Regions from separate parts of the uncultured Martelella sp. genome, predicted to be linked through region 3. Evidence: predicted binding sites of a transcription regulator. Region 3 holds the regulator's gene; each other region holds the start of a gene.

What was found. The regulator PhoB, encoded in region 3, activates phosphate uptake and scavenging genes when phosphate is short. The targets are predictions, from matches to a motif close to TGTCATNNANCTGTCAT.
Region 1: the regulator PhoB is predicted to act here: its motif matches at 2,060-2,076, upstream of ACHZCU_RS05130 (NAD-glutamate dehydrogenase).
Region 2: the regulator PhoB is predicted to act here: its motif matches at 1,252-1,268, upstream of ACHZCU_RS20800 (UDP-2,3-diacylglucosamine diphosphatase).

What each region holds. Positions count from the first base shown of each region.
Region 1 is NZ_CAXXFM010000001.1:1,065,530-1,068,805, forward strand. It holds gene ACHZCU_RS05130 (NAD-glutamate dehydrogenase) at 1-1,962, opposite strand, end outside; gene pdxY (pyridoxal kinase PdxY) at 2,183-3,058, shown strand; gene ACHZCU_RS05140 (carbonic anhydrase) at 3,091-3,276, shown strand, end outside.
Region 2 is NZ_CAXXFM010000003.1:335,655-338,930, reverse strand. It holds gene ACHZCU_RS20810 (NAD+ synthase) at 1-378, shown strand, start outside; gene ACHZCU_RS20805 (hypothetical protein) at 404-1,231, shown strand; gene ACHZCU_RS20800 (UDP-2,3-diacylglucosamine diphosphatase) at 1,339-2,169, shown strand; gene ACHZCU_RS20795 (MlaE family lipid ABC transporter permease subunit) at 2,431-3,276, shown strand, end outside.
Region 3 is NZ_CAXXFM010000001.1:2,387,553-2,390,828, forward strand. It holds gene pstB (phosphate ABC transporter ATP-binding protein PstB) at 1-256, shown strand, start outside; gene phoU (phosphate signaling complex protein PhoU) at 297-1,010, shown strand; gene phoB (phosphate regulon transcriptional regulator PhoB) at 1,042-1,725, shown strand; gene ACHZCU_RS11185 (orotate phosphoribosyltransferase) at 1,990-2,685, shown strand; gene ACHZCU_RS11190 (carbohydrate kinase) at 2,726-3,276, shown strand, end outside.

The sequences.
Region 1 (3,276 bases), 1.3 Mb from region 3:
GGCGCGCAGCACATTGGCCTGATCGACATTGAGACCGGCCAGCAGCACCAGCCGGTTGAAACTGTCATTGTCGACGCTGCCGGCAGACGCCGCGATGAACGCCTCTTCAAGGCGCGCACTGTCCGCCTCGAGGTCGAAGACCACCGAACCGTCGACCAGAAGCTCCATGTCGTGCAGGATGACATCGACCGGCTCCGTATCGTCCTTTTGCAGGGCAAGTTCGAATGTGCGTTCGGAAATCACGGTAAAGCCGAGATTTTCCAGAAGCGGCACGCGCCGTGAAAGCGCCAGCTGACCGCCGGCATGGAATATCTTCAGCCGCAATTCGTCGTCGTCCGCGCCACTACGGTAAAAGGCAATGCGGATGCCGCTTTCGGCAGCCGACGAAATCAGCTTCAGGTCGCCATAGGCATCTTCCGGCGAAAATGTCTCGTGATAGGCTTCATTGGCCTTCAGCTCCGGCGCGCCCAGACCGGCAAGCGCATTGAAGTGCTCCTCCCAGTCGGCAGCCAGCCTAGCGACTTCCGCTTCCAGTTCGGCCTGCGGCACATCGGGCGTTTTTTCCGTGCTGTGGCGGCCGATGATGATCTGCACCCGCGCCGAACGCCCCTCCGGGAAGGACGGGTAATAGGCGGAAACGTGCCCCTGATAGACCTCGGCGAGATAATTCCCGACCTTCTCCCGCAACCGGGAATCATAGAGATTGCGCGGAATATAGACGAGAACCGAGACGAAACGGTCGAAACCGTCGATCCGGCTCAGGACGCGGATACGCGGCCGCTCCGCAACATCCATGATCTGCTCGGCAAAATCCGTCAGCAGGGGAACAGGAACCTGAAACAATTCGTCGCGCGGATAGGATTCCAGCGTATTCTGAAGCATGCGTCCGGCATGGCTTTTGGGCTCGAAGCCGAAATGACGCGACACTTCGGCAAGTTTCGCCCTCAAAAGCGGAATGCGCGCAGCCGACTGGGTATAGGCTGTGAAGGTGAACAGCCCGACGATGCGCAGTTCGCCGACGACCTCACCGTTTTCATCGAACCGTTTGACGCCAATATAATCCATATAGGTGCGGCGATGGACGATCGAGGTGGTATTGGCCTTGGTCACCAGCAGAAGTTCGGGCCCTTCCATGAAGGCGAGAATTTCAGGGGTTGTGACCACCGGCTTCGGTCCGCGTCGCAGAACCCGCATCTCGGGATCGGAAAGAATGCCGATGCTGGATCCCTTCACGCGCTCAACCCGGCCCGGACCGTCTTCATGGGTGTAGATCAGTTCACGCATGCCGAGGAAGGTGAAATTGCCGTCGCGCAGCCACTCCAGAAAATGCCGGGTTTCCTCGCCCGCGGCCTTCAGGGCTTCCGGCACCCGTGTCTCGAGTTCGTCCATGGCGGTTTCGAGCTTTTCGAGCATGACCGGCCAGTCGTTGACGGCAAGACGGACATGGGCCAGCACATATTCAAGCCGCGATTTGAGCCGGGCGCGGGTATCGGGCGAAAGCGCCGCCACATGCACCTGCACATGGCTGATGCGATCTTCCGGCACATGTTCGGTTTCCGCGGAAAACGCGACGATGGGCTTGCCGGGCGTGGCGATCAGGATCGGATGGACGGCCAGCAGGATATCGGTGGTGAATTCGCCGATTTCGGCCATCACCGAATCATAGATGAACGGCATGTTGCGATCGGTAATTGCAATCACATCCGTTGCGATCTCCGGCGGCGCCGTGCCGGCAACGGGGCCGACGCTCACCCGCGCCGCACCGCCTTCGAACGCGCCAACCTCGCGCGCGGCAAAGATGGCCGAGGCTGCGAGCATATCCGCATCGTAGCGGGCAAGGTCTTCGGGACTGGCCCGCTTGAACATGGAAAACGGGTTGATAAAAGGCGCATCGGCTGCGACAGCGGCCTTCTCGGCAGCCTCCATCAGGCTCTTGCGCATCTGGTCGGCTTTGTTTTCCATGTTTCCTCCAGCATGTTCTTGTCGCGACGGCGCACGCGAGGCGGCATTTTCCCTGCCGCTTTGTCTTCCGCGCCGTCCGTCCTATAACGTTGCCGTCACAACACTGGCTTGACAACGTCCTCCAACAGACGATTTAGAGCGTAATTGTGGCCGATGGCAAAGTTTTTCCACTTTTCTTATCGCGCAGGTTGCAAAACCCAAAACAGCACCAGGATATGAAATGACAGCAGAAACCGGCGCAGTCATCGCCATTTCCAGCCACGTGATGCGCGGCGCCGTCGGCAACCGGGCGATTGTCTTCGCACTTGAAACGCTCGGGCTGAACATATGGTCCGTCCCCACCATCGTCATGCCCTACCATCCCGGCCACGGCCCGTCCACCCGACTGAAATTCGATAACGGCGGCTTCACCAAAGCGCTGAACGACCTTGCGACAAGCCGTTGGCGCGGCGAGGTGAACGCCGTCATTAGCGGCTATCTTGCCGATCCGCGACAGGCTGCAGCCATCGCCACACTTGTACGGACCCTAAAGGCCGACAACCCCGATCTGATCTATCTCTGCGACCCGGTTTGCGGTGATGAAAACGGGCTTTACGTGGCGAAGGAGACCGCTGCCGCCATGCGCGACCAACTCCTGCCCCTGGCCGATATCGCCACGCCCAACCGCTTCGAGCTTTCCTGGCTGACGGGTCGTGAGATTGCCGACAATGCCGCCGCAATCGATGCAGCACTCACTCTGGGGCCATCGGCGGTGGTGGTCACCTCAGCTGAGGCGATGATCCGCGATGGCGTGGCCGCCCTTTATGTCGATCAGCGACAGGCCGTTCTTGCCGAGCACACCCGGCTTGAAAACCCGCCGAACGGGCTGGGCGACCTGTTTTCCGCACTGTTTCTCGCCGCCCGGCTTGCCGCAATCCCCCCTGCCGAGGCACTGGAGCGGGCGACGGCTTCAGTTTATGAAATCCTCGCCCGCGCCGTGCGCGAAGGCGCCGACGAGTTGCGGCTGGAGCGCAATACCGCAAGTTTCAGCGCCCCCTTTGCAAAAGTTGGTCTGCGTCAATTGATGCATCCCGCGCGGCGACGTAAAAGAAGCTGATAAAAGACGATGCGCAAAAGCATGAAGGACGAATGACAATGGACGCGTTTCCCAAATCCCTTCTCGATGGCTACAAGAGCTTCATGTCCGGACGCTATGTCGAGGAAAGTGCCCGCTACCGGACGCTGGCCCAGGAAGGGCAGAAACCGCAGACCATGATGATTGCGTGCTGCGATTCCCGCGCAGCGCCCGAAATGATCTTCAACGCGCGCCCCGGT
Region 2 (3,276 bases), on a different contig from region 3:
ATGCAGGTCTATGCGGTGGCGGCCTGGCGCAATACCGAGCGGCCGGAGGGCATGCACGGGCCGGAGAAAAACGCCATTCCGCAAAACATCATCGACAAGACGCCCTCGGCCGAACTGCGCCCCGACCAGACCGATCAGGATTCGCTGCCGCCCTATCCGGTGCTGGATGACATACTGGAATGCCTCGTGGAACGGGAAATGTCGGTGGAGGCGATTGTTGCGCGCGGGCATGATGCCGAAACCGTGCACCGGATCGAGCATCTGCTCTACATCGCCGAATACAAGCGCCGCCAGTCCGCACCGGGTGTGAAGATCACCCGCAAGAATTTCGGCCGCGACCGGCGTTATCCGATCACCAACCGGTTCAGGGACCGATAGAGCCGATTACGCCGGGGAGGGGCTTATGCGCAGTTCAGTCGAAATCTACGATTTCGCCACGGGCGAACAGCGCGTGGTGTTTCAGTCGGAGGCGCTGATCGAAGCGCCGAACTGGTCGCCGGACGGACGTTATCTGATGGTCAACAGCGACGGCCTGATGTACCGGCTGCCGCTGGAGGGTACGCCGCGGCTGCAGCAGATCGACACCGGCTTTGCCGTGCGCTGCAACAATGACCACGGCATATCGCCGGACGGAAAGACGATTGCCGTCTCCGACAAATGCGAATTCGGCAAATCGGCGATCTACACGCTGCCGGCAGAAGGCGGCACGCCGAAACTGGTGACCGAAAACCTGCCGTCCTACTGGCATGGCTGGTCGCCCGATGGCGCGCGGTTTGCCTATTGCGGTATTCGCGACGATGTCTTCGATATCTACACGATTGCGGCCGATGGCGGCGATGAAACCCGGCTGACCCATGGAGAGGGCCGCAATGACGGGCCGGACTACAGCTTCGATGGCGCGTGGATCTATTTCAATTCCTCGCGCACCGGTCTGATGCAGATCTGGCGCATTCATCCCGATGGCACCGGGCTGCAGCAGGTGACCTTCGACAATGCCGGCAACTGGTTTGCCCATCCTTGCCCGAAGAACGACCGCGTGATTCTGATTTCCTATGCCCCGGAGGTGTTCGATCACCCGGGCGACAAGGATGTGAGGGTGCGGGTGATGGACCCGGACGGCGGCAATCTGACCACGCTGTTCGAACTCTTCGGCGGGCAGGGCACGATGAATTCGCCCAACTGGTCGCCGGATGGCGCGGCCTTTGCCTATGTGCGCTATTTCCCCGTCTGAACAGTTTGCATCGGGTGGCCTGTCATCAAGCTGAAATACGACTCGTGTTTTAAGGGTGCCATCCATGGATGCACAGGGACCGCCGGGGACTATGGCGGGTTGAGGCGATGGAACCCAGACAGTTCAGAACGCTTTTCATTTCCGACCTACATCTCGGGTCGAAGGCCGCGAAGGCCGATTTCCTTCTCGATTTCATGCGTCATCACGAGGCCGAGACCATCGTGCTCGTCGGCGATATCATCGATGGCTGGCGGCTGAAACGCAGCTGGTACTGGCCGCAGCCCTTCAATGATGTGGTGCAAAAACTGCTGCGCAAGGCGCGCAAGGGCACGCGCATCGTCTATATTCCCGGCAATCACGATGAATTCCTGCGGGATTTTCCCGGCACCCATTTCGGCGGTGTCGAAGTGGCCGAACGGATGATTTTCGAAGCCGCCGACGGCCGCAAATATCTGATCATTCACGGCGATGAATTCGATGTCGTCGTCCGTCATGCCCGCGTTGTCGCCTATCTCGGTGACTGGGCCTATGATGCGGCGATTGCCATCAACCGGGTGCTGGCGGCCGTGCGCCGCAAGCTCGGCATGCCCTACTGGTCGTTTTCCGCCTGGGCCAAGCTGCAGGTCAAGCACGCGGTCAATTTCATCGGCGAGTTCCAGCGTATCGTTGTCGAGGAAGCACGCAGGAACGAAGTCGACGGCGTCATCTGCGGCCATATCCATCACGCGGTGATGGAAGACATGGACGGTATCCGCTACATCAATACCGGCGACTGGGTCGAAAGCTGCACCGCCATTGCCGAGCATTTCGACGGCACGTTCGAGCTGATCCACTGGCAGAAGATCGAAGGCGTGCATGAAGATGAGGCCGCGGAGACCGAAAGCGAGGATTTCTCGCCGCTGATTCTGGCTGCCAAGGCCAAGGGCAGGGCGGCCTGACACAACCGGCCACCCTTGCAGAAGTCCGGTTCAATTGGCCCGCATAGTTCCTAGAGCCTTCAAAAGACTTGCAATCTCCTCGTCATCATGAAAAGCCTAACAAAGGTCATGATCACGGCGGATCGTCATCACTTTGTCCAGCGACCGGTTGGCCGGAAAGTGTTCCGGCGGAATGCTGAAGAGGTGGAGGGGGTGTTTCCCGCTGTTTTCGCGCCGGAGCCCGCAGGGCGCGACGGTGCGCTGGAAACTGGATAATTGCATTTGCAGAACGCGGACGAAAGCAAAGCCTCCCTGACGGTGGAAACCGGCGACGGCGGAACGGCCAGAACCCTGTGTCTTCGGGGCTATTGGACGGTCCGTAATGCGCGCTTTCTCAGCGGAGAGATAGACCGGCTGCGTGACAGCCTGCAGGGCGCCGGCGGCACGGCTGTGCTTGACCTGTCGCAACTTGAAGGCTTCGACACCGCAGGCGCCTGGATGGTCCGCGAAGTGCAGGCCGAATGTGTGGCCGCAGGCATGGAGGCCACGCTTTCGGGCATGGAGCGCCGTGTTTCCGATCTGATGGAAGCCATTCCCGAGACCTTGCCCGAGCCGGAAAAAGTATCTCAACCGCGGCCGAGCCTGACGGAGGCTGTTCTTGATCCTGTCGGCAAGTCGGCGGTGGCCGGTGCGCGGGATGTCTATCGCGGCGTCGGCTTTTTCGGAGCGCTGTTTCTCGGCGTGAAGGCGCTTCTTTCGCGCGGCGGTGGGGTCAACATGGCCGCGATCACCGCCCAGCTTGACCATATGGGCGTGCGTGCGGTGCCGATCATCGCGCTGATGTCGTTTCTGGTCGGTGCCATCATCGCCCAGCAGGGGGCCTTTCAGCTCAGCTATTTCGGGGCGGAACTGTTCGTTGTCGACCTTGTCGGCATTCTCCAGCTTCGCGAAATCGGCGTGCTTTTGACCGCGATCATGATTGCCGGGCGTTCCGGCAGCGCCATCACCGCCGAAATCGGCGCCATGCGCATGCGTGAGGAAATCGATGCGCTGCGGGTGATGGGCTTCGATCCGGTTTCCGTGCTCGTGTTCCCGCGCATGCTGGCCCTGCTGATCGCGCTGCCGTTG
Region 3 (3,276 bases):
AGTGATCTTGATGGACGAACCCTGTTCGGCGCTCGACCCGATCGCAACGGCCCGCGTCGAGGAACTGATTTCCGATCTCAGAGAGAATTACACCATCGTGATGGTGACGCACTCCATGCAGCAGGCCGCGCGGGTTTCCGAACGCACGGCGATGTTCCACCTCGGCCATATGGTCGAGGAGAACGATACCGATACGATTTTCACCAATCCCGCGGACCAGCGGACCCAGGATTACATCATGGGACGTTTCGGCTGAGGGGCGGCTGCCGCACGCTCAAGCCAGGAAAGGAAAGAACATGGCCCCCTCGCATATTTCGACGGCATTCGATGACGAGCTGAAATACCTCCAGCGCCGCATTTCCGAAATGGGCGGTCTGGCAGAGGAGATGGTCAGCGAATCGGTCTCGGCCCTCGTCAACACCGATACCGAGCTTGCCGAAAAGGTGATCGCCGACGATCTGGCGCTTGACGAAGCGGAGCGCGAGATCGGCGAGAAGGCAATCGTCACCATTGCCCGGCGCCAGCCGGTGGCTGCGGACCTGCGCGAAATCATGGGCGCCATTCGCATCGCTGCCGACCTCGAACGCGTTGGCGATATGGCCAAGAATACCGCCAAGCGGGTGATCTCGGTGCAGGGCACCGGTGTCCCGCGCAAGCTGGCCCACGGCATCGAGCATCTGTGCGAACTGGCGCTCCTGCAATTGAAGGAAGTGCTCGACGCTTACACCACGCGCCAGGCCGACAAGGCGAGCTCGATCCGCGAGCGTGATGACGAGATCGACGCGATCTACACCTCGCTGTTCCGCGAGCTTTTGACCTACATGATGGAAGATCCGCGCAATATCACCACCTGCACGCATCTTTTGTTCTGCGCCAAGAACATCGAGCGCATCGGCGATCATGCCACCAACATCGCCGAGATGATTTACTACATCGCGACAGGCGCCCAGCCGCAGGGAGAACGTCCGAAGGACGACAATTCCCCTGCCGTCGGTTCCGATGATGTCTGAAGCCATTTGAGACGAGGGAGATATCAGCCCAATGGTGCCGAAGATAGCAGTTGTTGAAGACGAGGAAGCGCTCAGCGTTCTGCTGCGCTACAATCTCGAGGCCGAAGGCTATGAGGTCGAAACCATCATGCGCGGCGACGAGGCCGAAATCCGACTGCAGGAGCGGGTCCCCGACCTTCTTCTGCTCGACTGGATGCTGCCGGGGGTGTCGGGCATCGAGCTATGTCGCCGCCTTCGAATGCGGCCGGAAACCGAACGCCTGCCGATCATCATGCTGACGGCGCGCGGTGAGGAGAGCGAACGGGTGCGCGGCCTTGCCATCGGCGCCGACGATTACGTCGTCAAACCGTTTTCCACGCCGGAGCTGATGGCGCGGGTCAAGGCGATCCTGCGCCGCGCGCGTCCGGAAGTGCTCTCCAGCGTGCTGAAATGCGGCGATATCGAGCTTGATCGCGAAACCCACCGGGTTCACCGCAAGGCGCGCGAAGTGCGGCTTGGCCCGACGGAATTCCGGCTTCTCGAATTCCTGATGACGTCTCCGGGGCGGGTGTTTTCCCGCGCGCAGCTTCTCGACGGTGTCTGGGGGCATGACATCTATGTGGATGAGCGCACCGTCGACGTACATGTCGGCCGGCTCAGGAAGGCGCTCAATTTCTCGCAGATGCCGGATGTGATCCGCACCGTGCGCGGAGCCGGATATTCGATGGAAGTCTAGAGCAGCGGCAAAAAGTTTTTTTAAACGATTTAATATCCGTCATTGCGGCCATCCGGCGTTCCGCTATGGTGGCGGGCATGCCATTCGGCATGATGAAATATACCGGCTGCGATTGATTTTTCGGCCCCGACAGTTCAACTCAGGGCCGGAACGGAAACGGCTGCCCCGGCGGCGGCGTGTGCCGGCAGATTGTGTCTTGCAGGAGAGTGTCCCTCCCGCACCCTGCAAGGCCGTGACGGCGCAAAGACAAAGAGGATTGTTGAGATGAGCAGAGCAAGTTTTGCCGACCCCGCAGTGATGGGCGAACTGATGGCCCGCATGCTGTGGGAAATCGGCGCCGTCCATTTTTCCCCGGATGAGCCCTACAAGCTTGCTTCCGGTCTGGTCAGTCCGGTCTATATCGACTGCCGGCAGTTGATTTCCTATCCGCGCATCCGTTCCACGCTGATGGATTTTGCCGCAGCCAAGGTGCTGCGCGATGCCGGTTTCGAGAAATTCGACTGCGTGGCCGGCGGCGAAACGGCGGGCATTCCCTTCGCCGCATTCCTCGCCGACCGTCTGGAACTGCCGATGATCTATGTGCGCAAGAAGCCGAAGGGCTATGGCAAGAACGCCCAGATCGAAGGGCATCTGGAAGCCGGAGCGCGGGTGCTGGTGATCGAGGACCTGACCACGGCGGGCGGCTCCATGTTCAACTTCATCAATGCCATCCGCGCTGCCGGCGGACTGGTGGAACACGGCATGGCTCTGTTCTATTATGATATTTTCGAACAGGCCGAGAAACGTTTCCGGGAAGGGTGCGTTGAGCTTCATTACCTGGCGACGTGGCAGAACGTTCTTGCGGTCGCACGCGAAGAAGAGCTTGCCGACAAGGCAACGCTCGATGCGGTTGGCGCGTTTCTCGATCATCCAATGGAATGGTCGCGGGCCCGCGGCGGTCTTGAGGAACTGATCGTCTAGGCCGGGACGACAGGCGCGGGAACAAAAACGGGAGAAGAGAATGATTTTATGCTGTGGTGAAGCCCTGATCGACATGCTGCCGCGCGAGACCGACAAGGGCGAACCGGCATTTGCGCCCTATGCCGGCGGTGCCGTGTGCAACACGGCGGTCGCGCTTTCCAGGCTTGGCCGTCCGACCGGGTTCTTCTCCGGTATCTCGTCCGACCTGATGGGCGATATCATTCGCGAGAAACTTGACGCATCGAAGGTCGATCATTCCTATGTCGCCATTTCCGACCGGCCGACGACGCTCGCCTTCGTCAAGCTGGTCAACGGTTCGGCAAGCTATGCCTTTTACGACGAGAACACGGCTGGCCGGATGATTACCGAGGATGATCTGCCTGCAATCGGCGAAGACTGCGCGGCCATGCATTTCGGCGCGATCAGCCTGATCCCCGAACCCTGCGGTTCCACCTATGAAGCGCTTTTGATGCGTGAGGCCGAAACTCGCGTGATCTCGCTCGACCCGAATATCCGTCCGACATTCATTACCGATCCCGCCGGTCACCGTGCCCGGATCGAGCGCATGGCGGCCAAATCGGATATCGTGAA